3 regions of the Burkholderia ambifaria AMMD genome follow, and region 1 is predicted to be linked to each of the others. Evidence: predicted binding sites of a transcription regulator. Region 1 holds the regulator's gene; each other region holds the start of a gene.
The links. The regulator HrcA, encoded in region 1, represses chaperone genes, less so after heat shock. The targets are predictions, from matches to a motif close to TTAGCACTCNNNNNNNNNGAGTGCTAA.
Positions count from the first base shown of each region.

Region 2: the regulator HrcA is predicted to act here: its motif matches at 3,870-3,896, upstream of BAMB_RS26340 (co-chaperone GroES).
Region 3: the regulator HrcA is predicted to act here: its motif matches at 5,475-5,501, upstream of rpoH (RNA polymerase sigma factor RpoH).

Region 1 covers NC_008390.1:718,900-728,581, reverse strand. Annotated here, with positions in the region: gene dnaJ (molecular chaperone DnaJ) at 1-212, opposite strand, end outside; gene dnaK (molecular chaperone DnaK) at 466-2,418, opposite strand; gene BAMB_RS03265 (thioredoxin family protein) at 2,565-3,005, opposite strand; gene grpE (nucleotide exchange factor GrpE) at 3,016-3,561, opposite strand; gene BAMB_RS35140 (hypothetical protein) at 3,915-4,076, shown strand; gene BAMB_RS03255 (RNA-binding S4 domain-containing protein) at 4,048-4,455, opposite strand; gene hemH (ferrochelatase) at 4,551-5,615, opposite strand; gene hrcA (heat-inducible transcriptional repressor HrcA) at 5,753-6,775, opposite strand; gene BAMB_RS03240 (NAD kinase) at 6,906-7,808, shown strand; gene recN (DNA repair protein RecN) at 7,828-9,477, shown strand; gene BAMB_RS03230 (PKD domain-containing protein) at 9,588-9,682, opposite strand, start outside.
Region 2 covers NC_008391.1:2,306,090-2,315,771, reverse strand. Annotated here, with positions in the region: gene BAMB_RS26360 (arylsulfatase) at 1-1,766, opposite strand, end outside; gene BAMB_RS26355 (SDR family oxidoreductase) at 1,908-2,627, opposite strand; gene BAMB_RS26350 (hypothetical protein) at 2,908-3,219, opposite strand; gene BAMB_RS26345 (hypothetical protein) at 3,240-3,521, opposite strand; gene BAMB_RS36130 (hypothetical protein) at 3,522-3,647, opposite strand; gene BAMB_RS26340 (co-chaperone GroES) at 3,929-4,219, shown strand; gene groL (chaperonin GroEL) at 4,232-5,872, shown strand; gene BAMB_RS26330 (LysE family translocator) at 6,035-6,649, shown strand; gene BAMB_RS26325 (amidase family protein) at 6,814-8,217, opposite strand; gene BAMB_RS26320 (alpha/beta fold hydrolase) at 8,324-9,115, opposite strand; gene BAMB_RS26315 (DUF4148 domain-containing protein) at 9,198-9,539, opposite strand.
Region 3 covers NC_008390.1:3,163,056-3,172,737, forward strand. Annotated here, with positions in the region: gene ftsY (signal recognition particle-docking protein FtsY) at 1-106, shown strand, start outside; gene maiA (maleylacetoacetate isomerase) at 216-860, opposite strand; gene ybiB (DNA-binding protein YbiB) at 1,050-2,024, shown strand; gene leuA (2-isopropylmalate synthase) at 2,415-4,061, shown strand; gene BAMB_RS14515 (nuclear transport factor 2 family protein) at 4,205-4,588, opposite strand; gene BAMB_RS14520 (acyloxyacyl hydrolase) at 4,634-5,203, opposite strand; gene rpoH (RNA polymerase sigma factor RpoH) at 5,564-6,499, shown strand; gene cydP (cytochrome oxidase putative small subunit CydP) at 6,839-7,117, shown strand; gene BAMB_RS14535 (cytochrome ubiquinol oxidase subunit I) at 7,107-8,684, shown strand; gene cydB (cytochrome d ubiquinol oxidase subunit II) at 8,716-9,682, shown strand, end outside.

The DNA of each region.
Region 1 (9,682 bases):
TGGCCGTACTGGTCGTACGCCGCCCGCTTCTGGCCGTCCGACAGCATTTCATAGGCTTCCTTCGCCTCCTTGAAATGCTCTTCCGCATCCTTGCTGTCCGGATTGCGGTCAGGGTGATACTTCATCGCAAGCTTGCGATATGCCTTCTTGATTTCGTCGTCGCTCGCGTTCTTCGCGACGCCCAGAACCTCGTAGTAATCCCGTTTCGCCATATCGATTCATGTGCCTTCGCGCGTCGCACGCGCGGCGGCTCCTTTCGCCCGCAGTAAAGTCTCTCGACTCGTCTGGCGCTGCGCCGTCCGCGGACGGCTCGCGCAGCACCCGCCAAAAAACAAATGTGCCCGGAGGGCCGCGAAGCCCGCCAGGCGTGGAGTCGATCCGGCCATCCGGAAGGGAAAGACAGACCGCTGTTCAACCGCGCCGCGCGCATATCGCGCGCGGCGTGCGGTGCCATGGCAACCTGGCTTAGTCCTTCTTCACTTCCTTGAACTCGGCGTCGACGACGTCGTCGGCGGCCTGCTGCGCACCACCCGCGTGGGCCGCGCCTTCCGCTGCACCCGCCGCGCCGGCCGCACCGGCCTGCTGCGCCTGCATGTCGGCGTACATCTTTTCACCGAGCTTCTGCGAAACCTGACCGAGTTCCTCGACCTTCGCGTCGATCGCCGCCTTGTCGGCCGACGTATCCTTCAGCGCGTCCTCGAGCGACTTCAGCGCCGCTTCGATCTTTTCCTTCTCGCCCGCGTCCAGCTTGTCGCCGTACTCGGTGAGCGCCTTCTTCGTGCTGTGGACCAGCGCGTCGCCCTGGTTGCGCGAATCAGCCAGCTCGCGCAGCTTGTGGTCTTCCGCTGCGTTCGCTTCCGCGTCCTTGATCATTTGATCGATTTCGGCGTCGGTCAGGCCCGAGTTCGCCTTGATCGTGATCTTGTTTTCCTTGCCGGTCGCCTTGTCCTTCGCGCCGACGTGCAGGATGCCGTTCGCGTCGATGTCGAAGGTCACTTCGATCTGCGGCACGCCGCGCGGCGACGGCGGGATGCCTTCGAGGTTGAACTCGCCGAGCAGCTTGTTGCCTGCCGCCATCTCGCGTTCGCCCTGGAACACCTTGATCGTCACGGCCGACTGGTTGTCGTCCGCCGTCGAATACACCTGTGCGTGCTTCGTCGGGATCGTCGTGTTCTTGCTGATCATCTTCGTCATCACGCCGCCGAGCGTCTCGATACCGAGCGACAGCGGGGTCACGTCGAGCAGCAGCACGTCCTTGCGGTCGCCCGACAGCACCTGGCCCTGGATCGCCGCGCCCACCGCGACGGCTTCGTCCGGGTTCACGTCACGGCGCGGATCCTTGCCGAAGAACTCCTTCACCTTCTCCTGCACCTTCGGCATGCGGGTCTGGCCGCCGACCAGGATCACGTCGTCGATGTCCGACACCTTGACGCCGGCGTCCTTGATCGCGATGCGGCACGGTTCGATCGTGCGCTCGACGAGGTCCTCGACCAGCGCTTCCAGCTTCGCGCGGGTGATCTTCAGGTTCAAGTGCTTCGGACCCGATGCGTCGGCCGTGATGTACGGCAGGTTGATTTCGGTCTGCTGGCTCGACGACAGCTCGATCTTCGCCTTTTCGGCCGCTTCCTTCAGGCGCTGCAGTGCGAGCACGTCCTTCGACAGGTCGACGCCCTGCTCCTTCTTGAACTCGCCGATGATGTAATCGATGATGCGCTGGTCGAAGTCCTCGCCGCCGAGGAACGTGTCGCCGTTGGTCGACAGCACTTCGAACTGCATTTCGCCGTCGACGTCCGCGATCTCGATGATCGACACGTCGAACGTGCCGCCGCCAAGGTCATACACGGCGATCTTGCGGTCGCCCTTCTCGGCCTTGTCGAGGCCGAATGCGAGCGCGGCCGCGGTCGGCTCGTTGATGATCCGCTTGACTTCGAGGCCCGCGATGCGGCCGGCGTCCTTGGTCGCCTGGCGCTGGCTGTCGTTGAAGTACGCCGGCACCGTGATCACGGCTTCCGTGACCGGCTCGCCGAGGTAGTCTTCGGCCGTCTTCTTCATCTTGCGCAGCACTTCCGCCGAAACCTGCGGCGGCGCGAGCTTCTCGCCGTGCGCTTCGACCCATGCGTCGCCGTTGTCGGCCTTGATGATCGCGTACGGCATCAGGCCGATGTCCTTCTGGACTTCCTTCTCCTCGAAGCGGCGGCCGATCAGGCGCTTCACGGCGAACAGCGTGTTCCGCGGGTTGGTCACGGACTGACGCTTGGCCGGCGCGCCGACGAGCACTTCGTTATCGTCCATGTAGGCGATGATCGACGGCGTCGTGCGCGTGCCTTCCGAGTTCTCGATGACCTTGACCTGGTTGCCTTCCATGATGGCGACGCACGAGTTCGTGGTGCCGAGGTCAATACCGATGATCTTTCCCATTTTCCTAATCTCCAGAAATGCTTGTTTGCTGCGCGAAACCCCGCGTTTTTGGGCGGTTTCGCGCGCCTGAATTCAACTCTGTTCCCGAAATGCGTCCGGCCGGCCCGTTTTCAAGACCCGCCCAGCGATGCGGATATTAAATTTTTTCAATCGCCGCCGGTAGCTGGATCGTGCAGGCCGCCGTCGGGCTCCGCGGGCTGCGCGCCGGCCGCGGCGAACTTCGCGCGCGCCGCCGACACCGCCGCCTGGAACTGTGCGAGGCCATGCCAGCCGGTCGCGCGGCCGAGCCGCTTGCCGCGGTGGAAGAAGAACCACGTCGGCACGCCGTGCAGGCCGAAGCGGCGCCCAAGCTCTGGGTATTCGTACACGTTGCAGTGGAACCACTTCAGGCCCAGCGCACGGATCGGGTCCGGCTGGGCGAGCATCGCCTTCTTCGCGATCTCGCAATTGAAGCAGTCGACGCCCCAGAAGAACACCACGGCGAGCGCGTCGCCGGCGCCGGCGACACCGGCGTCGAACGTGTCGGGCGCCAGCGCCTGCATGTCGAACGCGTTGAACGCGGCCGGATCGACGCCGGCGGGAATCATCGCGGCAGCCTTACTTCGGCTGGGCGACCGTGACGAGCGCCGGGCGCAGCACGCGGTCGGCGATCATGTAGCCCTTTTGCAGAACCGTCACGACGGTGTTCGGCTCCTGCTCGGCCGGCACCATCGAAATCGCCTGGTGCTGGTGCGGATCGAACTTCTCGCCAACCGGGTTGATCGCGACGACGCGGCCCTTCTCGAGCGCGCTCGTCAACTGGCGCAGCGTCAGTTCGACGCCTTCGCGCACCTTCGTGATGTCGCCGGACGTGTCGCCGACGGCCGCTTCGAGGCTGTCCAGCACCGGCAGCAGGTGCTCGGCGAAGCTCTCGATCGCAAACTTGTGCGCCTTCGAGACGTCGTCCTGCGCGCGGCGGCGGACGTTCTCCGTCTCGGCCTTCGCCCGGAGATAGCTCTCCTGCAGCTCGGCGACCTTGGCTTGAGCCTCCGCGAGCGCCGCGTCGGCTGCTTCGGCGGCGGGAGCAGCGCCTTGCGCCGCCTGCTTCTCGCTGCCGATGTCATCGGCCGATGGGGTAGCCGGGTTCTCTTGCGTGTTTTCCATGTCGCTGAAAGTCGATTAGAGGTTGAAGCCAAATCGGCAACCGCCGGACCGTATACCCGGCGGCACCGCACATTCATGGTGCAAATAAGGGCGAAAACTGCGACTTCAAGAGGGTTATTCGCCGGCATTCGCCAATGCCGCGAAACAACCGCGCTGCGCGCCGCCCCATTGCGCGCATTTGCCGCCAAACCGGACGAAACGACCGGTAACAACGCTTACCTGACTAGTACTAGCTCGGCTCGAGGGGCTGCACTACACTCCAACTCAAGCGTCGGAAAGCGTGTTTACCCCTAGCTGACCGCCGCCTGACATTCACCTGGCGCCGCATTCAACCGTCCCACGAGGCGAGTACCGTGAAACTGACCTTTGCCATATCGGTGGTCGCGCTGGTACTGATTGCCGGCACCACCACCATCTGCCTGTCCGGAGCCGTCACCGACCGCACGACCGAATACGGAAGCGCGCGGGCGACGTTCGACCAGATGTTCAGCTTCCACCCGAAAATCTGTCGATGATGCGCCGGTCACGCTTGGTCGGCCGGCCGTGCAGTTCCGCCGCCGGCTCCCGATACGTGCGGCGCCGTTCCAGTTCTGCGAGCCGCGCGACGCGCCCGGCTTCCGTTTCCGCGTAGAGCGTCTGCGCGATGCTCGCCGGCCCGCGCACGTCGCAAATTCCCAGCACGGCAATGTGCCAGACGACACCGTCGATCGCAATCTCGACCTCGTCGCCGACGCGCACGTCCTTCGCCGGCTTCACCGCCGCGCCGCCGATCTTCACGTGCCCCTTGTCGACCGCGTCGGACGCGAGCGAGCGCGTCTTGAAGAAGCGGGCCGCCCACAGCCATTTGTCGATGCGCAGCCGCGCGCCGGGTTCCGTCGAAATCTTGTAATTCATGCCAGCCTCCGCCGTGCCGCCCCATCGCGACCGACCGCCCGCTCGAACGGCGAACGCAGTGCGCATAGGGGCTGGGCCGTCATTTCAGTTCACCTTCAGTTCACCATGTCGGGCTGCGCGGCCTTCACCGGCCAGCCCTGCAGATTCTCGGCGACGATCTCGCCGAGCGCGCCGATCCATGCGTGCGCGCCATTCAGGCATGGAATCCGGTGGAACGCCTGGCCGCCGCCCGCGATGAATTCGTCGCGCACCTCCATCCCGATTTCCTCGATCGTCTCCAGGCAATCGGCCGTAAAACCGGGACAGAACACATCTGCTCGTCGCACGCCGGCCGCGCCGAGCTCACGCAGCGTCGGCGCCGTGTACGGCTGCAGCCATTCGGCCTTGCCGAAGCGTGACTGGAACGTCACGCGGCATTCGAGCGTCGACAGCCCGAGCGCGGCCATCAGCAGCGCGCCCGTCTGCTGGCACTGGTCGTGATAGGGGTCGCCCAGGTCGAGCGTGCGTTTCGGCACGCCGTGAAAGCTCAGCACGAGCTTGTCGCCGGCCGCGAAATCGGGCCGGCCGTGCTGCGCCCAGTATTGGCGCACCTGCTCGGCAAGCGCGTGGATATAGGCCGGATGGTCGGCGTACTGCCGCACCGTGCGCACTTCCGGCTGGTTGCGCATCCGCGCGAGCGCGGCGAACGCGGCATCGAATGCCGTCGCGGTGGTGGACGCCGAGTATTGCGGATACATCGGCATCAGCAGCACGCGCTCGACGCCCGCCCGCTTGAACTGCGCGAGCGCCTGCGCAATGTTCGGGCTGCCGTAGCGCATCGCGTAATCGACCGTCACCTGATAGGCGTTCGATGCGAGCAGATGGCGCACGCCCTCGGTCTGCCGCTCGGTGTAGACGCGCAGCGGCGAACCCTCCGGCATCCAGACGGCCGCGTATTTCTTCGCGGACGCGCGGCCGCGCAGCGGCAGGATCAGCGTGCGCAGCAGTACCTGCCAGACGACCTGCGGGATTTCGACGACGCGAGGATCCGACAGGAATTCGGCCAGATAGCGCCGCACCGCGCGCGGCGTCGGGGCGTCGGGCGTGCCGAGATTGATCAGCAGCACGCCGGTACGATGGGCGGCCGCGACGCTCGAAGGCGGCTCAAGATCGAAACGCATGGGCAGGAACGTGCTCGGGGCACGCAGTCGGACGGCTCTCAATTATAGCGGGCCGCCCCGCTCGGGTCGGCTGGCCGTTCGGCCGAATGGCGGCGCGCGCGCCGCCGCGGCACGATGGCGGGACGGTGCCGGTCAGGTTATTGCTGGCTCAGCGTAAGCGACAGCAGGCGCGCGGTGATGTCGACGATCGGGATCACGCGGTTGTAAGCCATGCGGGTCGGGCCGATCACGCCGAGCGTGCCGACGATCTGGCCGTTCACCTCGTAGGGTGCGGTGACGACGCTCATCTCCTCGATCGGCACGAGCGTCGATTCGCCGCCGATGAAGATCTGCACGCCCTGGGCGTGGCTCGACACGTCGAGCAGTTGCAGGAGGCCCGTCTTTTGGTCGAACACGTCGAACAACTTGCGCAGCCGTGCCATGTCGGACGACAGATCCGCCACTTCGAGCAGGTTGCGCTCGCCGGAAATGAGCACGGTGTCCTCGGTATCGGGCACCTCGGTGCTGGCCGTCACGGCCGCATGCATCAGCGTGGTCATGTCGCCGCGCAACTGGTCGATCTCGTCGCGCAGGCGGCGGCGCACCTCGTCGAACGACAGCCCGGCGAAATGCGCGTTGATGTAGTTGGATGCCTCGGTCAGCTGCGACGGCGAATAGTCGCGCGGCGTCGCGAGCATCCGGTTCTGCACGTCGCCCTCGGGCGTGACGATGATCAGCAGGATCCGCTTGTCCGACAGGCGCATGAACTCGATCTGCTTGAACACGTGGCTGCGGCGCGGCGTCAGCACGACGCCCGCGAACTGCGACAGGTTCGACAGCACGCTCGCGGCGGCCGCCACCACCCGCTGCTGCGGTTCGCCGGCCTGGAGCGTGTGCTGCACTTGCCGCGCGACGGCCTCGGCGTCGATCGGCGTCTCGACCGTCAGCATCGTGTCGACGAACAGGCGATAGCCGCGCGGCGTCGGCACGCGGCCGGCCGATGTGTGGGGGCTCGACACAAGGCCGAGCTCCTCCAGGTCGGACATCACGTTGCGGATCGTTGCCGGGCTCAACTCGAGCCCGGAGTAACGGGACAACGTGCGCGATCCGACCGGCTGACCGTCGGCGATATACCGTTCGATCAGGGTTTTCAGGAGGGTTCGTGCGCGAGGATCTAGCATGGTGGAAAATTTTAGCGCAACCGCGCCAGCACGGCGAGTGGCAGCGGCCCCAGTCGCGCGGGCCGGCCGATCCGGCCCCGTCTGCGCACAACCGGTTCTTTTCGTCAACGAGCTATGGTGTAATGCCGGCATGAAAACCGGTAATCAGTTCAACACTGTCGCGCTCGTCGGCCGGAGCAACACGCCCGGCATCGCCGAGCCGCTCACCACGCTGGCCGGCTGCATCGCGAAGCTGGGCTTCGAGGTCGTGTTCGAAGTCGACACCGCTCGCGAGATCGGCATCTCCGGCTATCCGGCGCTCACCCCGGCCGAAATCGGGGCGCGCGCGGACGTGGCGGTCGTGCTCGGCGGCGACGGCACGATGCTCGGCATCGGCCGCCAGCTCGCGCCGTACAAGACCCCGCTGATCGGGATCAACCACGGGCGGCTCGGCTTCATCACCGACATCGCGGCCGCCGACATGCAGGCGCGCGTGCCGGTGATCCTGTCGGGCAAGTTCGAGCGCGAGGAGCGCTCGCTGCTCGAGGCGCGGATCGTGCGCGACGGCGAACCGATCTACCACGCGCTCGCGTTCAACGACGTCGTCGTGAACCGCAGCGGCTTTTCCGGGATGGTCGAGCTGCGCGCGTCGGTCGACGGCCGGTTCATGTACAACCAGCGTTCGGACGGCCTGATCGTCGCCACGCCGACCGGCTCGACCGCGTACGCGCTGTCGTCGGCCGGCCCGATCCTGCACCCGCAACTCCAGGGCATCGTGCTCGTGCCGATCGCGCCGCACGCGCTGTCGAATCGGCCGATCGTGCTGCCCGACGATTCGAAGATCGCGATCCAGATCGTCGGCGGCCGCGACGTCAACGTGAACTTCGACATGCAGTCGTTCACCGCGCTCGAACTGAACGACACGATCGAGGTGCGCCGCTCGAAGCACACGGTGCCGTTCCTGCATCCGGTCGGCTATAGCTACTACGCGACGCTGCGCAAGAAGCTGCACTGGAACGAACACGCATCGAACGAAGACGACACGGCGTCCTGACGCACCACTGCCCGACACCATGCTCCGCCACCTCTCGATTCGCGACTTCGTCATCGTCGCCGCGCTCGATCTCGAATTCGACAGCGGCTTTACCGTCTTTTCCGGCGAAACCGGCGCCGGCAAATCGATCCTGATCGACGCCCTCGCCCTCGCGCTCGGCGAACGCGCCGACGCGAGCGTCGTGCGCGCCGGCTGCGGCCGTGCCGACATCACCGCCGAATTCACGCCGCACGACCGCGTCGCGCGCTGGCTCGACGAGCACGCGTTCGACGCCGAGGACACCGTGATGCTGCGCCGCGTGATCGACGCGAACGGCCGCTCGCGCGCGTTCATCAACGGCACCAGCGCGACGCTCGCGCAGCTGCGCGAGCTCGGCGAGATGCTCGTCGACATCCACGGCCAGCACGCGCACCAGTTGCTGATGCGCCCCGACGCGCAGCGCGAGCTGTTCGACACGCACGCGGGGCTCGTCGCCGATGCCGCGAACGTCGCCCGCGCGTGGCGCGTATGGCGCGACGCGACGCAGGCGATCGACGCCGCGAAGGCGCACGAGCGCGAACTCCAGCTCGAGCGCGAAAAGCTCGCGTGGCAGCTCGCCGAGCTCGACAAGCTCGCGCCGCAACCGGGCGAATGGGACGAAGTCGGCAGCGAGCACAAGCGGCTGTCGCATTCGGCGAACCTGATCGCCGGCGTGCAGGGCGCGCTCAACGCGCTGTCCGAGGCCGACGACGCGATGCTCCCGCAGCTCGGCGCGATCGTGTCGAAGCTGCGTAACCTGGCCGACTACGACACGGCGCTCGGCGATGCGCTCGCGTCGCTCGAACCGGCCGAGATCCAGTTGCAGGAAGCCGTCTATTCGCTGTCGCACTACGCGCAGCGCCTCGATCTCGACCCGGCCCGGCTCGCGCAGGTCGAAGCGCGCCTCGACGCGCTGCACACGACCGCCCGCAAGTTCCGGCTGCCGCCCGGCACGCTGCACGAGGAACATGCGGCACGCCGCGCGCAGCTCGCCGCGCTCGACGCGGCCGCCGATCTCGGCGCGCTCGAAGCCGCGCAGGCGAAGGCATGGGAAACCTATCTCGCCGACGCGAAACACCTGTCGAAGGCACGCACGCAGGCGGCGAAGGCGCTCGGCACGGCCGTCACGGCCGGCATGCAGGAACTGTCGATGGCGGGCGGCAGCTTCGAAGTCGCGCTCGTGCCGCTCGCCGACGGTGGCCCGCATGGGCTCGAGCAGGTCGAATTCCGGGTCGCCGGGCACCCCGGCGTGCCGCTGCGCCCGCTCGCGAAAGTTGCGTCGGGCGGCGAACTCGCACGGATCAGCCTCGCGCTCGCGGTGATCGCGAGCGCGGCAAGCCCGACGCCGACGCTGATTTTCGACGAAGTCGACACGGGGATCGGCGGCGGCGTCGCGGAGGTGGTCGGCCGCCTGCTGCACCAGCTCGGGCGCGACCGCCAGGTGCTGTGCGTGACGCACCTGCCGCAGGTGGCCGCGCGCGGCGACCATCACTATCAGGTCGCGAAAGGCGCCGACGACCGCGGCGGCACCGTGTCGTCGGTCATCCCGCTCGACAAGGCGAGCCGGGTCGAGGAAGTCGCACGGATGCTCGGCGGCCTCGAGATCACCGCGACGACGCGCAAGCACGCGAAGGAAATGCTGGCCGCGTAAGCGCGTACAAGGCCCGCAGCGGGCCGGAACCGGAACGCGGCAACATATCGCTCCGCAGCGCCGCAACTCGCGCCAGCGCGGTCACCCGCGCTGGCGCATCGCGGCTGCGCTTACGTGCTCTTGCACATCGCGTGCATGTTCGCGACGCCCTTCTCGCGCCATGCGCCCCACTCGCCGCCCGTGCCCGGCACATCGCCAAGCACCC
Region 2 (9,682 bases), on a different replicon from region 1:
GTCCACAACGCCTTCCAGCGACCGTCGGCGCTGCGCAGGTACGCGCGGCCGTAGGCTTCGTCGCCGAACGGCGCCGTATGCACGTCACCCGTCGCCGAGCCGGTCAGCACCGGCAGCAGCGACTGGCCCGTCACCGGATACACGTAGCGGTTGTTGTAGACGACCTTGCCCTTGTTCTGGTCGATGCCGGTGAGCGTGTTCACGAGCGGCGGCGCCGGCTGCGACGGCGGCGTGACGCCCGCGAGCGCGAGGAACGTCGCCGTGTTGTCGGTCACGTGCGTGAACGCGCGCAGCGTCGGCAACTGCTGCGTCTGTCCGGGCAGGCGCACGATCGTCGGCGTCGACACGCCGCCTTCGCCCGAATAGCCCTTCGTGAGCCGGAACGGCGCCGCGCTCACTTCGGCCCAGCGCAGCCCGTATTGCAGCCGCTGCGCGTTCTGCTTGCCGTTGTCGGTGCCGAGGGTCGAGTAGATCGGCTCCTGGCCGTTCGCGGTGTCGGTCGCCGTCGGGTCCGCGCCCGAGTCGATCGGCCAGCCTTCCGCGCCGTTGTCCGACTGGAACATGATGAACGTGTTGTCGTATTCGCCGATGTCCTTCAGGTGCTGGATCAGCAGGCCGATGTTGTAGTCGAGGTTCTCGACCATCCCCGCGTAGATCTCCATGTAGCGCGCCTGGGCACGGCGCTCGGCCGGGCTCAGGCTCGCCCACAGCTTGTCGACCTTGCCGGTGCCGTAGTCGGTATAGCCGTCGGCGGCCGAATGCACGGCGCTGATGTACTTCGCGTTCGCGGTGCCGTTGTTCGCCGTTGCCGGCGACGCCGACGTCGTTTCGGGCAGGCCGTCGAACGGCCTGAAGTCGGCCGGAATCAGACCGAGCGCCTTCTGCCGTGCGATGCGCGCGTTGCGGATCGCGTCGTAGCCGGCGTCGTACACGCCCGCGTACTTGTGCAGCCACGGCTCCGGCACCTGCAGCGGCCAGTGCGGCGACGTGTAGGCCGCGTACGCGAAGAACGGCTTGCCGTCCCGCTTGTTCGAATCGATGTACGCGATCAGCTTCTGCGTATAGAAGTCCGTCGAGTAGAACACGGCCGGATTGCCGCCCGCGCCGCCCGGCTGTCCGGGCTGGCCGGGCTGCACGTAGCGGCCGTCCTCCGTGTAGTTCGACGAGCCGGCCGGCTCGTGCGCGAAGTGGTTCGTCGCGGCGCCGGCGAGCAGCACGTAGCTGCGCTCGAAGCCCCACTGGTCCGGCGTCTGCCCGCTGCCCGTCGCGCTGCCGACGATCCCCGAGCCGATGTGCCACTTGCCCGCGATGTACGTGTGATAGCCGGCGTCCTTCAGTAGTTGTGCGAACGACAGCGCGCGGTCGTTCAGGTAGCCCTCGTAGCCCGGCAGGCCGCGCCGCTCGTCGGTCGGCACGCCCATCGTGCCTTCGCCGACGAGGTGGTGATCGGTGCCGGAAATCAGCATCGCGCGCGTGATCGCGCACACGGTGCCGGTGTGATGGTTCGACAGGATGCGGCCCGACGCGACGAGCGCATCGAGGTTCGGCGTGTTGATCTCGCCGCCGAATGCATGGATGTCGGAGTAGCCGAGATCGTCGGCCATGATGTAGAGGATGTTCGGCCGCTTGGCCGCGGGCGTCGCATTGGCCTGCGGCGGCGGATCGCTGTCGACGCCGCCGCACGACGCGAGCGACAGCGCACCCGCGATCGCGGCGCAGACCACACGGAAACGAAAGGCAAGCAAGGGCGAAGCGGGCTTTTTCATTGTTGTTGAGCGCACGATCTACGGGATCGGCGATCTTAGCGTCGCCTGCGCGGCGCCCAAAGTCGGATTCGTCACATGCTAAGGGAGTGCGGGAATATGCGGCGCGGCACGTGTTTTACGACGCACGCCGCGTGCGTTGTGTCAGCTGCGTCCGCCGAGGCTGCCGCCGCCATCCACCGCGAGCACCTGCCCCGTGACGAAGGCTGCATCGTCGGACAGCAGGAACGCGATCGCCGCGGCCACATCGTGCGGTGTGCCGAGACGACGTGCGGGAATCGTTGCCAGCACCTTGCGTTCGGCTTCGCTGCCGACTGGCCGCGTCTGGCGAAACAGTTCCGTCTCGATCGGGCCCGGCGCGACCGCGTTGACCGTCACGCCGTGCTCGGCGAGTTCGAGCGACCACGTACGCGTGCAACCGACGAGCGCGCTTTTCGCGGCTGAATACGCGGTGCGATCGAGGCTGCCGAAGATCGCGCGGCTGCATACGTTGACGATGCGGCCATATCCGCGTGCCTTCATCGCATCGGCGAAATGCTGCGTGACCTGGATCGCCGCGCGCACGTTGAGGTCGAACACCGCCTGCAGCGACGCGAAATCGACCTTGCCGAGCGGCTGTGGCAACGCGATGCCCGCGTTGTTCACGATGCCGTCGATCTCTTCCGATGCGCCGATGCGGGCGAGCGTCGCGGCCGTCCGGTCGATATCGGCGAGATCGCACGCGATCAGTTCGCCGGGAAAGTCGATGCCTTGCGTACGCCGCGCAAGACCGATGACGCGATGGCCACGCCGCGCGAGCAGCGTGCTGGTTGCGAAGCCGATGCCGCGCGACGCGCCGGTAACGAGATAGGTGCGGGATGACATGATTCGTGCCTCTGACGAAAGAATCGAAGACGGTGCGGTGCGCGCTGTCGCGCGCAGCGCATGCATGACGCGGTCGATTGTGCTTCAGGCGGGGAAAAAGCGTACGGTCGTGGTCGCGGGCGTTGCTCAACCCGTGCGGTACGCGGCCGTTCAACGCCGGAGCTAGTGAAGGGAATCGAACGATAGGACTGGCTATCAAACCCTAGGAACCGACGGCAGTCGATGATCGGCATCTTTAGCAGGATCATCGTGGCAATCCAGCGGCTCATGCACCGAACCTTCAGTCTGCGTCCGGACGCCGAATCGGGGACCAGTCGACGGACCCGGCCTCCGCGAATTTAAGCCGCTCGCGCAATTCAGGATGCACACCCGCCTGCATCAGCAGTGCCATGCCGCCCAATCGCCGCGCGTCCTCATCGGTAATCGGGCACCCGTCGTTCGGTTCGGCATGCGGCGGAATCGTGATGGCGACGCCTGCATTCATTTCGCGATCAAGCACGGCCTGCACGTCCTTGCGAAACACAGTGCACAACGTAACCTGTTCGGTATCCTCGTCATAAAACACGATGGTTGCGCGTCTCGGTTTGCTCATGTCGCATTCCTCTACAAGCATCAGCGGCTGCCGTCGCCCTGCCTCGGAATAGGTTCAAGCGTCACACTCATGTATTTCTCGATGCCGGGCTGACCGGCAGCGATGAGATTCAGCATTGCGGCACCCAGGCGACGCGCAAACTCGTCATCTATCCGATAGTCGAACTCGTCCAACAGGATCGGCATTTCGAGAACGCCTTGTAATTGCGGCGCGAGCTTGTCCGGATCGGCCGCTTTTACCGTAAGTCTTTGCTGGTCTTCGTCGTAAATCACCACGACGGCATAAGGCGAATGCTTAGCCATTTAGAATCCCCTGCACTCTTGGTAATCCATAAACGCATTCTGCTTGCACAGTGCGAGACCAGCAAGGCCGCCCATGACCTTTGCCAGCCGATTGCACAACTCGATAGCCGCTTCGTATTTCTCCATGCAGCCAGCCTCCAACCCCTTCGTTCGGCCGACGCGCGGCCAGATTCAACGAATCGTCACGCAAAGGCGAGTCCCGCGGCAAGAACGAGGCGGCGTCGCTGAGCGGCGTACCAACCAGCCCGAGTGCCGTGCCGGCACCGCCGCTACGCATCCATAGCGCCTCCAAGCAAATGCTTTTCCGAATCCGTTATTGGATCGCGCCACCACGCGTTCATATACTCGTCAGCACTCTCCGATAAAGAGTGCCAACCAATCTCGACGCAACAGAACAGGACGGATAGATGAGCCTACGCCCCTTGCACGACCGGGTCATCGTGAAGCGACTCGACCAGGAAACCACCACCGCCTCGGGCATCGTGATCCCCGACAGCGCCGCGGAAAAGCCCGACCAGGGCGAAGTGATCGCCGTCGGCCCCGGCCGCAAGGACGCCGACGGCCAGCGCCTCGTGCCCGACCTGCGTGTCGGCGAGCGCGTGCTGTTCGGCAAGTACGCAGGCCAGGCCGTCAAGGTGGACGGCAACGAATTCCTGGTGCTGCGCGAGGAAGACATCGTCGCGGTCGTCAATCAATAACGGAGCGCAATCATGGCAGCAAAGGAAATCATTTTCAGCGACGTCGCGCGTACGAAGCTCACCGAAGGCGTCAACATTCTCGCGAACGCGGTGAAAGTCACGCTCGGGCCGAAGGGCCGCAACGTCGTGCTCGAGCGCAGCTTCGGCGCGCCCGTCGTCACGAAGGACGGCGTGTCGGTCGCGAAGGAAATCGAACTCGCGGACAAGCTGCAGAACATCGGCGCGCAACTCGTGAAGGAAGTCGCGTCGCGCACCAGCGATGCCGCCGGCGACGGCACGACGACGGCCACCGTGCTCGCGCAGGCGATCGTGCGCGAAGGCCAGAAGTACGTCGCGGCGGGGCTCAATCCACTCGACCTGAAGCGCGGGATCGACAAGGCCGTCGCGGCGGCCGTCGACGCGCTGAAGACGATCAGCAAGCCGACCACCACGAGCAAGGAAATCGCGCAGGTCGCGACGATCTCCGCGAACGGCGAGGAATCGATCGGCCAGCGCATCGCCGAAGCGATCGACCGCGTCGGCAAGGAAGGCGTGATCACCGTCGAGGACGGCAAGTCGCTCGCCGACGAGCTCGACGTGGTCGAAGGGCTGCAGTTCGATCGCGGCTACCTGTCGCCGTATTTCATCAACAATCCCGACAAGCAGATCGCCGAGATCGAGAACCCGTACATCCTGCTGCACGACAAGAAGATCTCGAACATCCGCGACCTGCTGCCGGTGCTCGAACAGGTCGCGAAATCCGGCCGGCCGCTGCTGATCATCGCGGAAGACGTCGAGGGCGAAGCGCTCGCGACGCTGGTGGTGAACAACATTCGCGGCATCCTGAAGACGGTCGCGGTCAAGGCACCGGGCTTCGGCGATCGCCGCAAGGCGCTGCTCGAGGACATCGCGATCCTGACCGGCGGGCAAGTCGTCGCGGAGGAAACGGGACTCGCGCTCGAGAAGGCGACGCTCGCCGAACTCGGCCAGGCGAAGCGCATCGAGGTCGGCAAGGAAAACACGACCGTGATCGACGGCGCGGGCGACGCGAAGAACATCGAGGCGCGCGTGAAGCAGATCCGCGTGCAGATCGACGAGGCGACCTCCGATTACGACCGTGAAAAACTGCAGGAGCGCGTGGCCAAGCTGGCGGGCGGCGTCGCGGTGATCAAGGTCGGCGGCGCGACCGAAATCGAGGTGAAGGAGAAGAAGGACCGCGTCGACGACGCGCTGCACGCGACGCGCGCGGCGGTCGAGGAAGGCATCGTGCCGGGCGGCGGCGTCGCGCTGATCCGCGTGCGGCAGGCAATCCGCGAACTCAAGGGTGCGAATGCCGACCAGGACGCGGGCATCAAGATCGTGCTGCGCGCGCTCGAGGAACCGCTGCGCCAGATCGTCACGAACGCGGGCGAGGAAGCGAGCGTGGTCGTCGCGAAGGTGGCAGAAGGCTCGGGCAATTTCGGCTACAACGCGCAGACCGGCGAATACGGCGATCTCGTCGAATCGGGCGTGCTCGATCCGACCAAGGTCACGCGCACCGCGCTGCAGAATGCTGCGTCGGTGGCCGGGCTGCTGCTGACGACCGATGCGACCGTGTTCGAGGCGCCGAAGGATGCAGCGCCGGCCACGGCGCCGGGCGGCCCGGGTGCGGGCGGGCCGGGGTTCGATTTCTGACGGTGTGCCGCGTGTGCCGGTTCGCCGGCATGCGCGGTGTTTCCGAAGTGATGCAACGCGTGGCGACGTCGGTCGTCACGCGTTTTTTTCTGGATCGCACGCAGGTACGGCAGGTCGAGCGGGGTAAGATGAAGGCCCATTCCGCATCACGGGCCCAAATCCATGTCGACCACCATCAACACCCTGCTGCCGCTCGCCGGCGTCCTGCTGCTGAGCGTGGCCAGCCCCGGCCCGAACTTCGTGATCGTCACGTCGAGCGCGGTCGCGCAGCGCCGCGCCGGCGTGATGACCGGGCTGGGCCTCGCTGCCGCATCGGGCACCTGGGCCGCGATCGCGATCGGCGGCCTGAGCCTGCTCGTGACCCACGTCGCATGGGTGCACACCGCACTGCGGCTGGCGGGCGCGACCTACCTGATCTGGCTCGGCCTGAAAATGGTGCTAACCGCGCGCAAGCCGTTGTCCGTCGCCGCGCCGGCTTCATCCTCCGGCTGGCACGCGGCGAAGAAAGGCTATGTGGTCAGCATGACGAACCCGAAAGCCGTCGCGTTCTACGGCAGCGTCTTCGCGCTGATGGTGCCGGCCCACACACCGGCATGGTTCGATCTCACGGTCGTCGCGCTGTCGATCGGGATTTCGGGCGCGTGGTATTGCACGATGGCGCTGCTCGCGTCGCATCCGTTCGTGCGCCGGCTGCTGATCAAGCGCAAGGCCGTGCTCGACACGACGGCCGGGCTGCTGCTGATGGGGCTTGGCGGGCGGATGCTGACGGGGCGTTGAGCGGCGTTGTCGTGGAGGGAGCCCGCGGACACGATGAATGGAAACTGCTTTCGCCGCTTCCCCGCTCGTGATACGGACACAGGCATAGCTTCCTGAATAACGATCCCGACGATCGACAACCGACGGACGCGATGCATCCCCGATGCACCGCGCCCGTCATCGCCTCAAACGATCGGATCGACCACCGTAACCGGCGCGCCGCGCGCCTCGATGGCGCGCCCGGCGAGCAGGCACAAATCCTCGCGATGATGCGCGGCGACCACCTGCACACCAACCGGCACGTCATTGACGATCCCAGTCGTCACCGCCAGCCCGGGTAGCCCCATCGCCGGCAGCGCACGCAGCGTGAGCTGCGCCTCCCATACGCGCTCGAACCCTTCCGGTCCTTGCCTGTCGAGATCGTCGGGGAACGGCAGCTCCGACGACACCGGCAGCAGCAGCACCGCGTATTCATCGAGAAACAGCCGCCATTGCCGCGTGAGCGTCGTACGCCGCACGAGTGCGCGGCTGATCACGTCGGCCGGCAGATCGCGCACCTTGCCGCGCACGGCGGCGATCACGGCGGCCGCGCCCGGATCACCGTCGCTCTCGACCGCGTTCGTCAACGCGTCGAATCCGTCGCCAAGCCAGAGCTGCTCCTGCAACAACGCGGCCTCGCGCATCGGCGGCGTATCGTCGATTTCATCGACGGTCCACCCTGCATCGACGAGCCGGCGCGCGGCATCGCGCAACGCGGCCTCGACTTCGGGCACGACCTGCAGGCCGCCCGGCCGCACGCACAACGCCGCTCGCTTCGGTACCACACGGCCTTCGAACGGCACCGGCACGTACCACGGGTCGCGCGGGTCCTGCGAGGCGAACGCGCGCAGCGCCAGCGCGAGATCGTCGATCGTGCGCGCGATCGGCCCCGTCGTCGACATCAACTGCGCGCCGATTGCACGCTCGGGCGACGACGCATTGAACGCCGGCACGCGTCCGAGCGACGGCCGGATGCCGTGCACGCCGCATGCATAGGCCGGGTAACGCACCGAGCCGCCGATGTCGGTGCCGATCGCGAGCGGGCCGATCCCGGCGGCCACCGCAGCCGCCGCGCCGCCGCTCGATCCGCCCGGCGTCAGCGACCGGTTGCGCGGATTGTACGTATGGCCGTGCACGAGATTCGACGTGAACCAGCGCAGCGCGAACGTCGGCGAATTGGTGCGGCCGAGCAGCACCGCGCCGGCCTTTCTCAGGTTCGAGACCGACGGACTGTCGGCGCTCGCGATCAGGTTTTCCTGCAGGCGCGTGCCGTTGGTCGTCGCGAATTCCGCGACGTCGACGTTGATCTTCACGGTCACGGGCACGCCGGCGAGCGGCCCCGGATCGTCGCCGCGCGCGATCGCGCGATCGACTTCGTCGGCTTGGCGCCGCACGTCGTCGGGGCGATGCTCGACCACCGCGTTGATCGCCGGGTTCACCGCATCGAGACGGGCCAGCGTCGCATCCGCCACTTCCCGCGCGGACACTTCGCGTTGCCGCACCCGCTTCGCGATTTCAGTCGCCGACAGTTGCCAGAGTTGCTGCGTCATCAGAATGTGCTCCGAGAAACTCCGCCATGCCCCCAACGGGACTTCCTGCGAGGCGGATGGCCGGAAGGAGGCGCCGCGCGCCATTCGCATCGCGGCGCCGCATCGCTTACTGCGTATCGTGCTTCGCACGCTCCGCGGCCGCGATGATCGCGTCGGCCACGGCCTTCGGCTGGCTCAACATCGATACGTGGCTGCCGTTCACGCGCGCGACCGTCGCGCCGATCCGCTTCGCCATCGTTTCCTGCAGCTTCGGATCGATCATCCGGTCCTGCGTCGCGACGACGAACGTCGACGGCTTCTCATGCCACGCGGCCTGCGTGACCTTCTGCGAAATACAGCCACCGTACCACGGCCCTTGCGTCGCCGCGACGACGCGCTGCTGCGCGGGCGACAGGTCGGGCGCGAAATCCTGCGCGATCGCCTTGTCCGACAGCGTCGCGAAACCGCCCGTGTCCTTGCGCAGCTCGCCGGCCCACGCCGGCGCCGGCAGCCCCTGCGTGACGTCGGCGATCGACTGGCCGTTGTCCGGCGCGAACGCGGCGACGTAGACGAGCGACTTCACCTTGTCGTCGTTGCCCGCATCGCTGATCACGACGCCGGCCCACGAATGGCCGACCAGCACGACGGGCCCCTTCTGCTCGTCGATCGCGCGCTTCGTCGCGGCGGTATCGTCGGCGAGCGAGCTGAGCGGATTCTGCACCGCTACGACATGCAGGCCGCGCGCCTCGAGCAGCGGAATCACGCGGTTCCAGCTCGACCCGTCGGCGAACGCGCCGTGCACCAGCACGACGTTCGTGCCCTTCAGGTCCTCCTTCGGCGCAGCCTGCGCCGCGACCGCACCGAACAAGCCGCCCAGCACCGCCGCGGACACCAGCACCCGTTTCGTCAAACCGACCATCGTCATGCTCCTTCCTGTCGTGTTGTACATCTGAAATGTTTACGTTGCGGCCGCGCCGGCGCTCGGCAGGCGCGGCAGCGGATCATGAATGCGCGTACAGGCCGTTGTCGGCATCCGTGCGTGCGTCGCCGGCCGCGGCGTAGCGGGCGGCCGGCACCGACGCGGCGGCGACGTTGTCGCCCTGCGACTTCGACGGACCGTTCTGGTCCGAGCGCGCGACCTGCTCCGCGGCAACGGCGTTCTCCGCGGCAGCGATATCGTCCGGGTAGTTGGCTTCGCCGCTGGCCGGGCTGTAGCCGGCCTTCTCGAGCCGGACGAGGTCGGCGCGCACATCGGCACGCGTGAGGCCGTGGCCGGTATCGGCGAACGACAAGGCGGGGATCGAAGCGAGGACGGCGACGGCGAGGATTCGAGCGACTTTCATGAGTATTCTCCTAGAAGGAAGTGGGTGTATCGATCATTCGGCATCCGATCCAGATGGCTGGCATCGAATGTTTCCTGCATGTCGACAGTAGAACCCGCTCACGTATCCGGCATGTTTCCGAAACCGGTGCTTCCTGCATGCCA
Region 3 (9,682 bases), 1.1 Mb from region 1:
CGCGCGGCAGCGCCCGGTGCCCGTCTACTTCATCGGCGTCGGCGAGAAGGTCGAGGACCTGCAGCCGTTCAACGCCGTGGAATTCGCGGACGCGCTATTCGACTGAACGCCGCCGGCCCGCATCGCACGGGGCGCCTTCGGGCGCCCTTTTTCATGCGCGCCGGCCACCGCCAGCCGGGGCCGCGGCCGGGGCATCGCCCGGTGTCACTCGGCGTTCATTCGGCGTCGGGCTGCACGCCGGGCTCGGCGGCCTTGAACGCGTCGAGCGTCGACGCATAATCGGCCACCCGCTGGATCGTCGGGAAGCGCGTCGTGTCGATCGAGAAACGGTTCGCGTTGAACACCTGCGGCACGATGCAGATATCGGCGAGCGTCGGCGTGTCGCCGAAGCAAAGCTTGCCGGTGCGCGGATCGTTCGCGAGGCGCGTCTCGAGCGACGCGAAACCCGCCTCGATCCAGTGCCGGTACCATTCGTTCTTCGCTTCCTCCGGCACCTTCAGCGTGTGCTTCAGGTACTTCAGCACGCGCAGGTTGTTCAGCGGATGGATCTCGCACGCGACCTGCAGCGCGATCGCCCGCACATACGCGCGGTCGACCGGCTGCTTCGGCAGCAGCGCGGGTTCGGGATGCGTTTCCTCGAGATATTCGATGATCGCGAGCGATTGCTGCAGCGTGGCATCGCCGTCAATCAGCGTCGGCACGACGGCATCCGGATTCACCGCGCGGTACGCGTCCTTCAGTTGCTCGCCGCCGTCGCGCAGCATATGCACGGGCACCGTTTCGTACGGCAGCTGCTTCAGGTTCAGGGCGATTCGCACGCGGTACGACGCGGAACTGCGGAAATAGCTGTAGAGCTTCATGGGATGTCTCTCGTAGTCGTATTCGGCCGGCAACGCGATGCGCACGGCACCGCCGGGATCCCGAGTTTAGCGCGCCGCGCGGTGCCGGCGCGCGCGGCCGCGCGCTTGGGCGCGCCGCGCCCATGCGATACTCGGGGCATTCCTTACCGTTCATAGCGCGGCCCGATGCCGGCCGCCCGCCCCACGCCGATGACCGCTCCCCACGACTCCGCAGCCTCGCCGTTCCCTTGCGCCCGCTTCATCAAGGAAATCGGCCGCGGCCCGAACGGCGCACGCGCGCTGTCCGCCGAAGACACGTTCGAGCTCTATCGCGCGATGCTCGACGGCCGCGTGTCGGACGTCGAGCTCGGCGCGATCCTGATCGCCTATCGCCTGAAGGGTGAAAGCGCCGACGAGCTGGCCGCGATGCTCGCCGCCGCGCAGGCGTCGTTCGAACCCGTGCACGTGCAGGATGCCGCGTTCCGCCCGGTGTCGATTCCGAGCTACAACGGCGCGCGCAAGCAGCCGAACCTGGTGCCGCTGCTCGCGCTGCTGCTCGCGCGCGAAGGCGTGCCGGTGCTCGTGCACGGCGTCGAGCGCGATCCGGGCCGCGTGACGAGCGCGGAGATCTTCTCGGCGCTGTCGATCGCGCCGTCGACGTCGCACGACGCGATCGAGGACACGCTCGCCGAGCGCCGCGTCGCGTTCGCGCCGACCGAAGCGCTGGCACCGCGCATCGCGCACCTGCTGTCGATGCGCCGCGTGCTCGGCGTGCGCAACTCCACGCACACGCTGGTGAAGATCCTGCAGCCGTTCGCGCCGGCCGGGCTGCGGCTCGTCAACTACACGCATCCGCCGTACCGCGAGAGCCTCGCGCAACTGTTCCGCGATCATCCGGACGCCGCGCTCGGCGGTGCGCTGCTCGCGCGCGGCACCGAAGGCGAAGCGGCGGCCGACACGCGGCGCCAGGTGCAGGTCGACTGGCTGCACGACGGCGTGTGCGACACGCTGATCGAGGCCGAGCGCTCGTCGACCGACGCGCCGCCTGTCACACTGCCCGAATCGCGCGACGCGGAGACGACAGCTGCCTGGACGGACGCCGTGCTGCGCGGCGAGATCCCCGTGCCCGACGCGCTTGCGCGGCAGGTCGCGACGATCGTGGGGATCGTCCGGACCGCACCGTGAACGGCCCCCGGGTCGGCCCTTTCGCGCCGACCTTTGAACCGACCATTTGACACGCGCACGCATCCTGGCATAGAGTTGTCGCCATGCGTTCCTTTCCGAACACCCTCCGAATTACCTCCGGCCGCCTAGCGCGGTCGCTATCGCTACGACTAGCCTAAGGCTCTCGTAGCGCCGTGTGCTGTCCGCACGGTCCCTCCAGCAGTTCCTCGCAGCACCCTTCTCGCAGTTTTTACAACCCGAAGTCGTCAGCATTCGTCCGTCTATCCGTCGGTCGATTCGCGAAGATCATCCGCATCCGCGGCGCGTTTCCCGCGCCACGGTGCGAGGCAGCGCCAACCGTCGCTCCTGCCGCCCGTCTTCGCTCGCGACTTGAGACCCGAGGTCCCGAAGATGAAGCGCAACCCGCAAGACAAGTACCGTCCGTTCGAACCCGTCCGCCTCAATGGCCGCCGCTGGCCGACCCGCACCATCGAGCGTGCGCCGGTCTGGATGAGCACCGATCTGCGCGACGGCAACCAGTCGCTGATCGAGCCGATGAGCATCGAGCAGAAGCTGGAGTTCTTCGACATGCTGGTTGCGATCGGTTTCAAGGAGATCGAAGTCGGTTTTCCGTCGGCGTCGCAAACCGACTTCGATTTCGTGCGCAAGCTGATCGACGACAAGCGCATCCCCGACGACGTGACGATCGAAGTGCTCGTGCAGTCGCGCGAAGACCTGATCGCACGCACCTTCGACGCGCTCGAAGGCGTGCCGCGCGCGATCGTGCACCTGTACAACGCGATCTGCCCGTCGTTCCGCCGCATCGTGTTCGGGATGTCGAAGGACGACGTGAAGGCACTCGCGGTCGACGGCACGCGGCTTATCAAGGAACATGCGGCGGCCCGTCCGGACACGCACTGGACCTATCAGTACTCGCCGGAAACCTTCAGCATGACCGAACTGACGTTCGCGCGCGAAGTGTGCGACGCGGTCGCGCAGGCATGGCGGCCGACCCGCGATCACAAGATGATCGTCAACCTGCCGGCGACCGTCGAAGCCGCGAGCCCGAACGTGTTCGCCGACCAGATCGAGTGGATGGACCGCAATCTCGCGTATCGCGACAGCATCGTGCTGTCCGTGCATCCGCACAACGATCGCGGCACCGCGGTCGCGGCCGCCGAACTCGCGCTGCTCGCGGGCGCCGACCGCATCGAGGGCTGCCTGTTCGGCAACGGCGAGCGCACCGGCAACGTCGATCTCGTCACGCTCGCACTGAACCTCTATACGCAGGGCATCGACCCGGGCCTCGATTTCTCCGACATCGACGCGGTGCGCCGCGTGGTCGAGCGCTGCAACCAGATTCCGGTGCATCCGCGCCATCCGTACGCGGGCGACCTCGTGTTCACCGCGTTCTCCGGCTCGCACCAGGACGCGATCCGCAAGGGTTTCGCGCAGCAGCGGCCCGACGCGGTGTGGGAAGTGCCGTATCTGCCGATCGACCCGGCCGATCTCGGCCGCAGCTATGACGCGGTGATCCGCGTGAACAGCCAGTCCGGCAAGGGCGGCGCGACGTTCCTGCTCGAACGCGGGATGGGCTTCACGCCGACGCGCCGCGTGCAGATCGAATTCAGCCACGCGGTGCAGACGCTCGCCGACGCGTCCGGCGAGGAAGTGACCGGCGATGCGATCTGCGCGCTGTTCGCCCGCGAGTTCTTCGAAACCGCCGGCCCGGCCGCACGCCACGGCGACGCCGCGCGCTGGCAGAATCGCGACATCGCGGCTGCGCCGCCGGCCGACGCGACGCCCGAAGATGCCGTGCGACGGATGGCCGCGGCCTTCGCGACGGCGGCCGGCGCGACGATCGACGTCGCGTCGTGCGAACACGCGCGCACGACGGACGGCAGGATCGCGGTATCGGTCGGCTGCCGGATCGGCGATGCGCCGCTGCGGCATGGCGTCGGCGTGCACGCCGATGCGGCGAGCGCCGCGCTCGACGCGGTCGTCAGCGCGATCAACCGTTCGGCCTGGCATTGCGCCGACCGACGCGCGGCGGCCTGAGCACCGGGTTTCACTTCAGGGTTCGAACGTCAGGGAGCGGTGCGTGACCGCCCGTGCGCCGCGCGATCCGCGCCGCACGGGCCAGCAAAAAGCGGCCCAGGAGGCCGCTTCGGTGGGGACATGAAAAAGAGCGCCACGCGCGCTCATGTCTCGGTCGCGCACCGCGTCGCCTGCCACGCCAGCAGGCGCCAGTGGCCCTGCTCGTGGGTGTGGACGGCCGTATAGGCGATCGGAAACACCAGCCCGCCGTTGTTCGTTTCCATCTCGATCAGCGCGCGCCCGGTGACGACGCAGGTGGCGTCGCCGAGGGTCAGCAGGTCCTGCGACTGGATTTCGATCTGGCGATAGCGGCGGCGGCCGGCGACGATTGCGTCGATGAACTGCTGCTTGGTTTCGCGTTTGCCGTTGGTGTGCACGAAGAACACCTTGTCCGACAATTGCGCGTCAAGCGCCTCGCCGTCCCCGTCGACCATCGCCCGGAACCGATCGCGCTCGAGTGCGCGAATCGCATCGACCACCTTCGTCATCGCCTGACTCCTCGGCAACGCGCCCGCCGTGCGCGGGCGTGCGGATCAGAAGTTGTACTGCACGTAGAACTGGTGGAAATTTATACCAGGATTCGGCTCTTTGATACCCGCGTTAGACACATGTTGAAAACGGTAACCGAGCTGATACTGTTGGCGTTCTCCGAACTGCGCGCCGACGCCGACCACATCCGCGAACTGGAAGGAGGTCGACAACGACAGATCGTTCGAGATCGTCGGGTGCGTGAGGAAGCGGATGCCGGCGCCGGCCTCGATGAACGGGCGAACCTGGCCCGCGCTCTTGATGAAACGGAACATCGGCGTCGCGCCGAACTCCCCGATATTGGCGTGAACGTTGCCGCCCGTATGCCAGTAGCCGGCGTGGCCTTCCATCACGAACGTGAAGTGCCAGCCGCCGATTTCCCACCAGTTCCAGCCGGGATCCCACACCACCGCGAGATCGGCCTTGTCGATCCCGTGGCGATCGGAAAAACCGCCGCCCGCCTGGATCCCCCACCGGTCCGCGAATGCGGCCCCCGATCCGCCTAGCAGCGATGCCGCCAGCAGCGCATCCAGCGCAAGCCGGCGAGGGGACCGGCGATTCTTCTTATTGTTCATCTGACACTCCAACTTTGCGGGTTGAATGGAGCCTTGCCGCAGCGGCCGGCCCGAGCGAACTGAATGGTATGGTAAAGGACTTTTCGGATCGGCATCACGAAGCGAAATTGTTTGCTTCCAAAACTACAAAAATCGAAAACGTCTACTGATTACCATCAGAAACAACGGTTTACGGAACTTCCCCTCGCAACCCCGGTCGCAAATTAGACTATCGACTCGACAAGTTCGATAGAAAAACCGGGAACTCGGATGCCCACGCGCCCTCTAAGGATTAGCACTCGGATTCCGGGAGTGCTAAGATGGGCCCCGGAATCTCATCCGAGACCAGGGGTTTGTCCCTGATTCCAAAGGAGTTTTTTAGTGAGCCACGCCCTGACCCTTCCGAACACCCTGAGCCCGACGCCGGCCAAGGCCGAATCGGCAGGCTCGCTGGCGCTCGCAACTCAATCGATGTTGCCGGGCCAGCTTGGCAACATCGACGCGTATATCCAGGCCGTCAACCGGATCCCGCTGCTGACCGCCGAGGAAGAACGCCGCTATGCGACCGAATTCCGCGAAGACAACAACCTCGACTCGGCCCGCCGCCTCGTGCTGTCGCACCTGCGGCTCGTCGTGTCGATCGCGCGCAACTATCTCGGCTACGGCCTGCCGCACGGCGACCTGATCCAGGAAGGCAACATCGGCCTGATGAAGGCGGTGAAGCGTTTCGACCCGACGCAAAACGTGCGCCTGGTGTCGTACGCGATCCACTGGATCAAGGCCGAGATCCACGAGTACATCCTGCGCAACTGGCGGATGGTGAAGGTCGCGACGACGAAGGCGCAGCGCAAGCTGTTCTTCAACCTGCGCAGCCACAAGAAGAGCATGCAGGCGATGACGCCCGAGGAAATCGACGGCCTCGCGCAGGAGCTCAACGTCAAGCGCGAAGACGTCACCGAAATGGAAACGCGCCTGTCGGGCGGCGACATCGCGCTCGAGGGGCAAGTTGATGACGGCGAGGAGTCGTATGCGCCGATCGCCTACCTGGCCGATTCGCACAACGAGCCGAGCGCCGTGCTTGCCGCGCGTCAGCGCGACATGCTGCAGACGGACGGCATCGCGCAGGCGCTCGAGGCGCTCGACGCACGCAGCCGCCGGATCATCGAGGCGCGCTGGCTGAACGTCGACGACGACGGCTCGGGCGGCTCGACGCTGCACGATCTCGCGGCCGAATTCGGCGTGTCGGCGGAACGCATCCGCCAGATCGAAGCGAGCGCCATGAAGAAGATGCGCACCGCCCTCGCCGAATACGCATAAATCCGCGATTCAGCACGCTTCACCCAAAACCGCTGCCCGACTGGCAGCGGTTTTTTTTCGTCTGTCGTTTGTCTGTCGTTTCGCGCGTCGCCGCGCTAATTGATCGACGTTATTGACCGGCTATCGGCCGGTTTCCCGCCCCTTCCGCATACCGTTGATCTACCTCAAGTTTTGACCCGCGATTCGCGACGGTCTGCCGCAGCGCGGCACTCGGCAGCGGAAAGCCGGCGTTTTAAAATTGGCATGTCGGCTTAAAAGGATTAAAACAGCTTAAGTGCCGTCATAAATCCGACGTAAAGTCGCCCCAAAACCCACGTAAATCGATTCAGGATAATCGCCTTGATCTCGATCAACAAAGAGCCTGCGCCGCCTCCCCCGCAGGCCGCCGGCACGGTCGGCTGGCGCGCGCGCATCACCGGGTGGGCGCGCGGCCCAACCCTCATGCGCGACATCACGCTGGTGCTGATCGTCAAGCTGATCCTCCTGATGTCGCTCAAATACGCATTCTTCAATCATCCGCAGGCCGAGCACATGTCACTGCCGCCTGCCGTCGTCGCCGAGAAGCTGCTCTCGGTGCCGGCTCCTGCATCTACCGAGGGAGACCACCATGATAAGTAGCGAAGTCGTCGATCTGTCACGTCTACAGTTCGGCATCACGGCGCTCTACCACTTCCTGTTCGTGCCGCTGACGCTCGGCCTGTCCTGGCTGCTCGTCATCATGGAAGCCGTCTACGTGATGACGGGCAAGCAGGTCTACAAGGACATGACCCAGTTCTGGGGCAAGCTGTTCGGGATCAACTTCGCGATGGGCGTGACGACCGGCATCACGCTCGAATTTCAGTTCGGCACGAACTGGTCGTACTACTCGCACTACGTCGGCGACATCTTCGGCGTGCCGCTCGCGGTGGAAGGCCTGATGGCGTTCTTCCTCGAATCGACGTTCGTCGGCCTGTTCTTCTTCGGCTGGAACCGCCTGTCGAAGGTCAAGCACCTGATGGTCACGTTCCTCGTCGCGCTGGGCTCGAACCTGTCCGCGCTGTGGATTCTCGTCGCGAACGGCTGGATGAACAATCCAGTCGGCGCGGCGTTCAACTACCAGACGATGCGCATGGAGATGACGAGCCTGTTCGACGTGCTGTTCAACCCGGTCGCGCAGGTGAAGTTCGTTCACACCGTGTCGGCCGGCTATGTGTCGGCGGCGATGTTCGTGCTCGGCGTGTCGTCGTGGTACCTGCTGAAGAAGCGCGACGTCGACTTCGCGCTGCGCTCGTTCGCGGTCGCGGCCGGCTTCGGCCTCGCGGCGACGCTCTGCGTGATCGTGCTCGGCGACGAATCGGGCTATACGACCGGCGAAGTGCAGAAGATGAAGCTCGCCGCGATCGAATCCGAATGGGAAACGCAGCCGGCGCCCGCGTCGTTCACGCTGATCGGCATCCCCAATCAAGCAGAGCAGCGCACCGACTATGCGATCAAGATCCCGTACGCGCTCGGCCTGATCGCGACGCGCTCGATCGACGAACCGGTGATCGGCCTGCGCGAGCTCGCGAAGCGCAGCGAGGAGCACATCCAGAGCGGGATGCTCGCGTACGGCGCGCTGCAGAAGATCAAGCAGGGCGACACGAGCGACGCGACCCGCGCGTTGTTCGACGAGCACAAGCAGTATCTCGGCTACGGGCTGATGCTCAAGCAGTTCACGCCGAACGTGACGGACGCGACGCCCGAGCAGATCAAGGCCGCCGCGAAGAAGACGATCCCGCCGGTCGCGCCCGTGTTCTTCTCGTTCCGGATCATGGTGGCCCTGGGCTTCCTGTTCGTCGCGACGTTCGTTGCCGCGTTCTGGTTCTGCGCGCGCCGCGAGCTGCTGCAGGACAACCGCCGCTGGTTCCTCCGCTACGCGGTGTGGGCGATTCCGCTGCCGTGGATCGCGATCGAATTCGGCTGGATCGTCGCCGAGCTCGGCCGCCAGCCGTGGACGATCGCCGGCGTGCTGCCGACGCATCTGTCCGCGTCGAGCCTGCAGCCGAGCGACCTGTACCTGAGTCTCGCCGGCTTCATCCTGTTCTACACCGCGCTGTTCGTCATCGAGATCAAGCTGATGTTCAAGTACGCGCGCCTCGGCCCGTCGTCGCTGCATACCGGCCGCTATCACCACGAAATCGCCGCCGGCGAGCGTGCCACGGTTTGAGCACGCGCCCGCAACGGAACAAGGAATCGCTATGGACTATGCAACTCTCAAGCTGATCTGGTGGCTGCTCGTCGGCGTGCTGCTGATCGGCTTCGCCGTCACCGACGGCTTCGACATGGGCGCGACCGCGCTGCTGCCGTTCCTCGGCAAGACCGACGACGAGCGCCGCATCATCGTCAACACGGTCGGCGCGACGTGGGAAGGCAACCAGGTGTGGCTGATCACGGCCGGCGGCGCGATGTTCGCCGCGTGGCCGCTCGTCTACGCCGCGTCGTTCTCCGGCTTCTACTTCGCGATGCTGCTCGTGCTGTTCGCGCTGTTCTTCCGGCCGGTCGGCTTCGACTATCGCAGCAAGCGGCCCGACCCGCGCTGGCGCGCGGGCTGGGACTGGGGCCTGTTCGTCGGCGGCTTCGTGCCGGCGCTGGTGTTCGGCGTCGCGTTCGGCAACCTGCTGCAGGGCGTGCCGTTCAAGTTCGACAGCGACCTGCGCGTGACCTACTACGGCGGCTTCTGGGCGCTGCTGAACCCGTTCGCGCTGCTCTGCGGGCTCGTCAGCCTCACGATGCTCGTCGCGCACGGCGCCGCGTTCATCAAGATGAAGACCGACGGCGTGATCGCGCGCCGCGCGTCGATCGCGCTGCGCGTGTCGGCGCTCCTGGCGGTCGTGCTGTTCGTGCTGGCCGGCGTGCTGGTCGCATCGACGATCGGCGGCTTCCACATCACGCACGCCGCGCCGAACGACACGGTCGCGAACCCGCTGCTGAAGGATGTCGCCGCCGGCTCCGGCCTGTGGCTGGCGAACTACGGCGAGTATCCGTGGATGATGGCGGCGCCGCTGGTCGGGATCGCGGGCGGCCTGCTCGCGCTGCTGCTCGCCGGCTCCCGACAGGAAAAGACGGCGTTCTTCTGCACCGGCCTGATGATCACCGGCGTGATCCTGACCGCGGGCTTCTCGATGTTCCCGTTCATCATGCCGTCGTCGCTCGACCCGCGCAGCA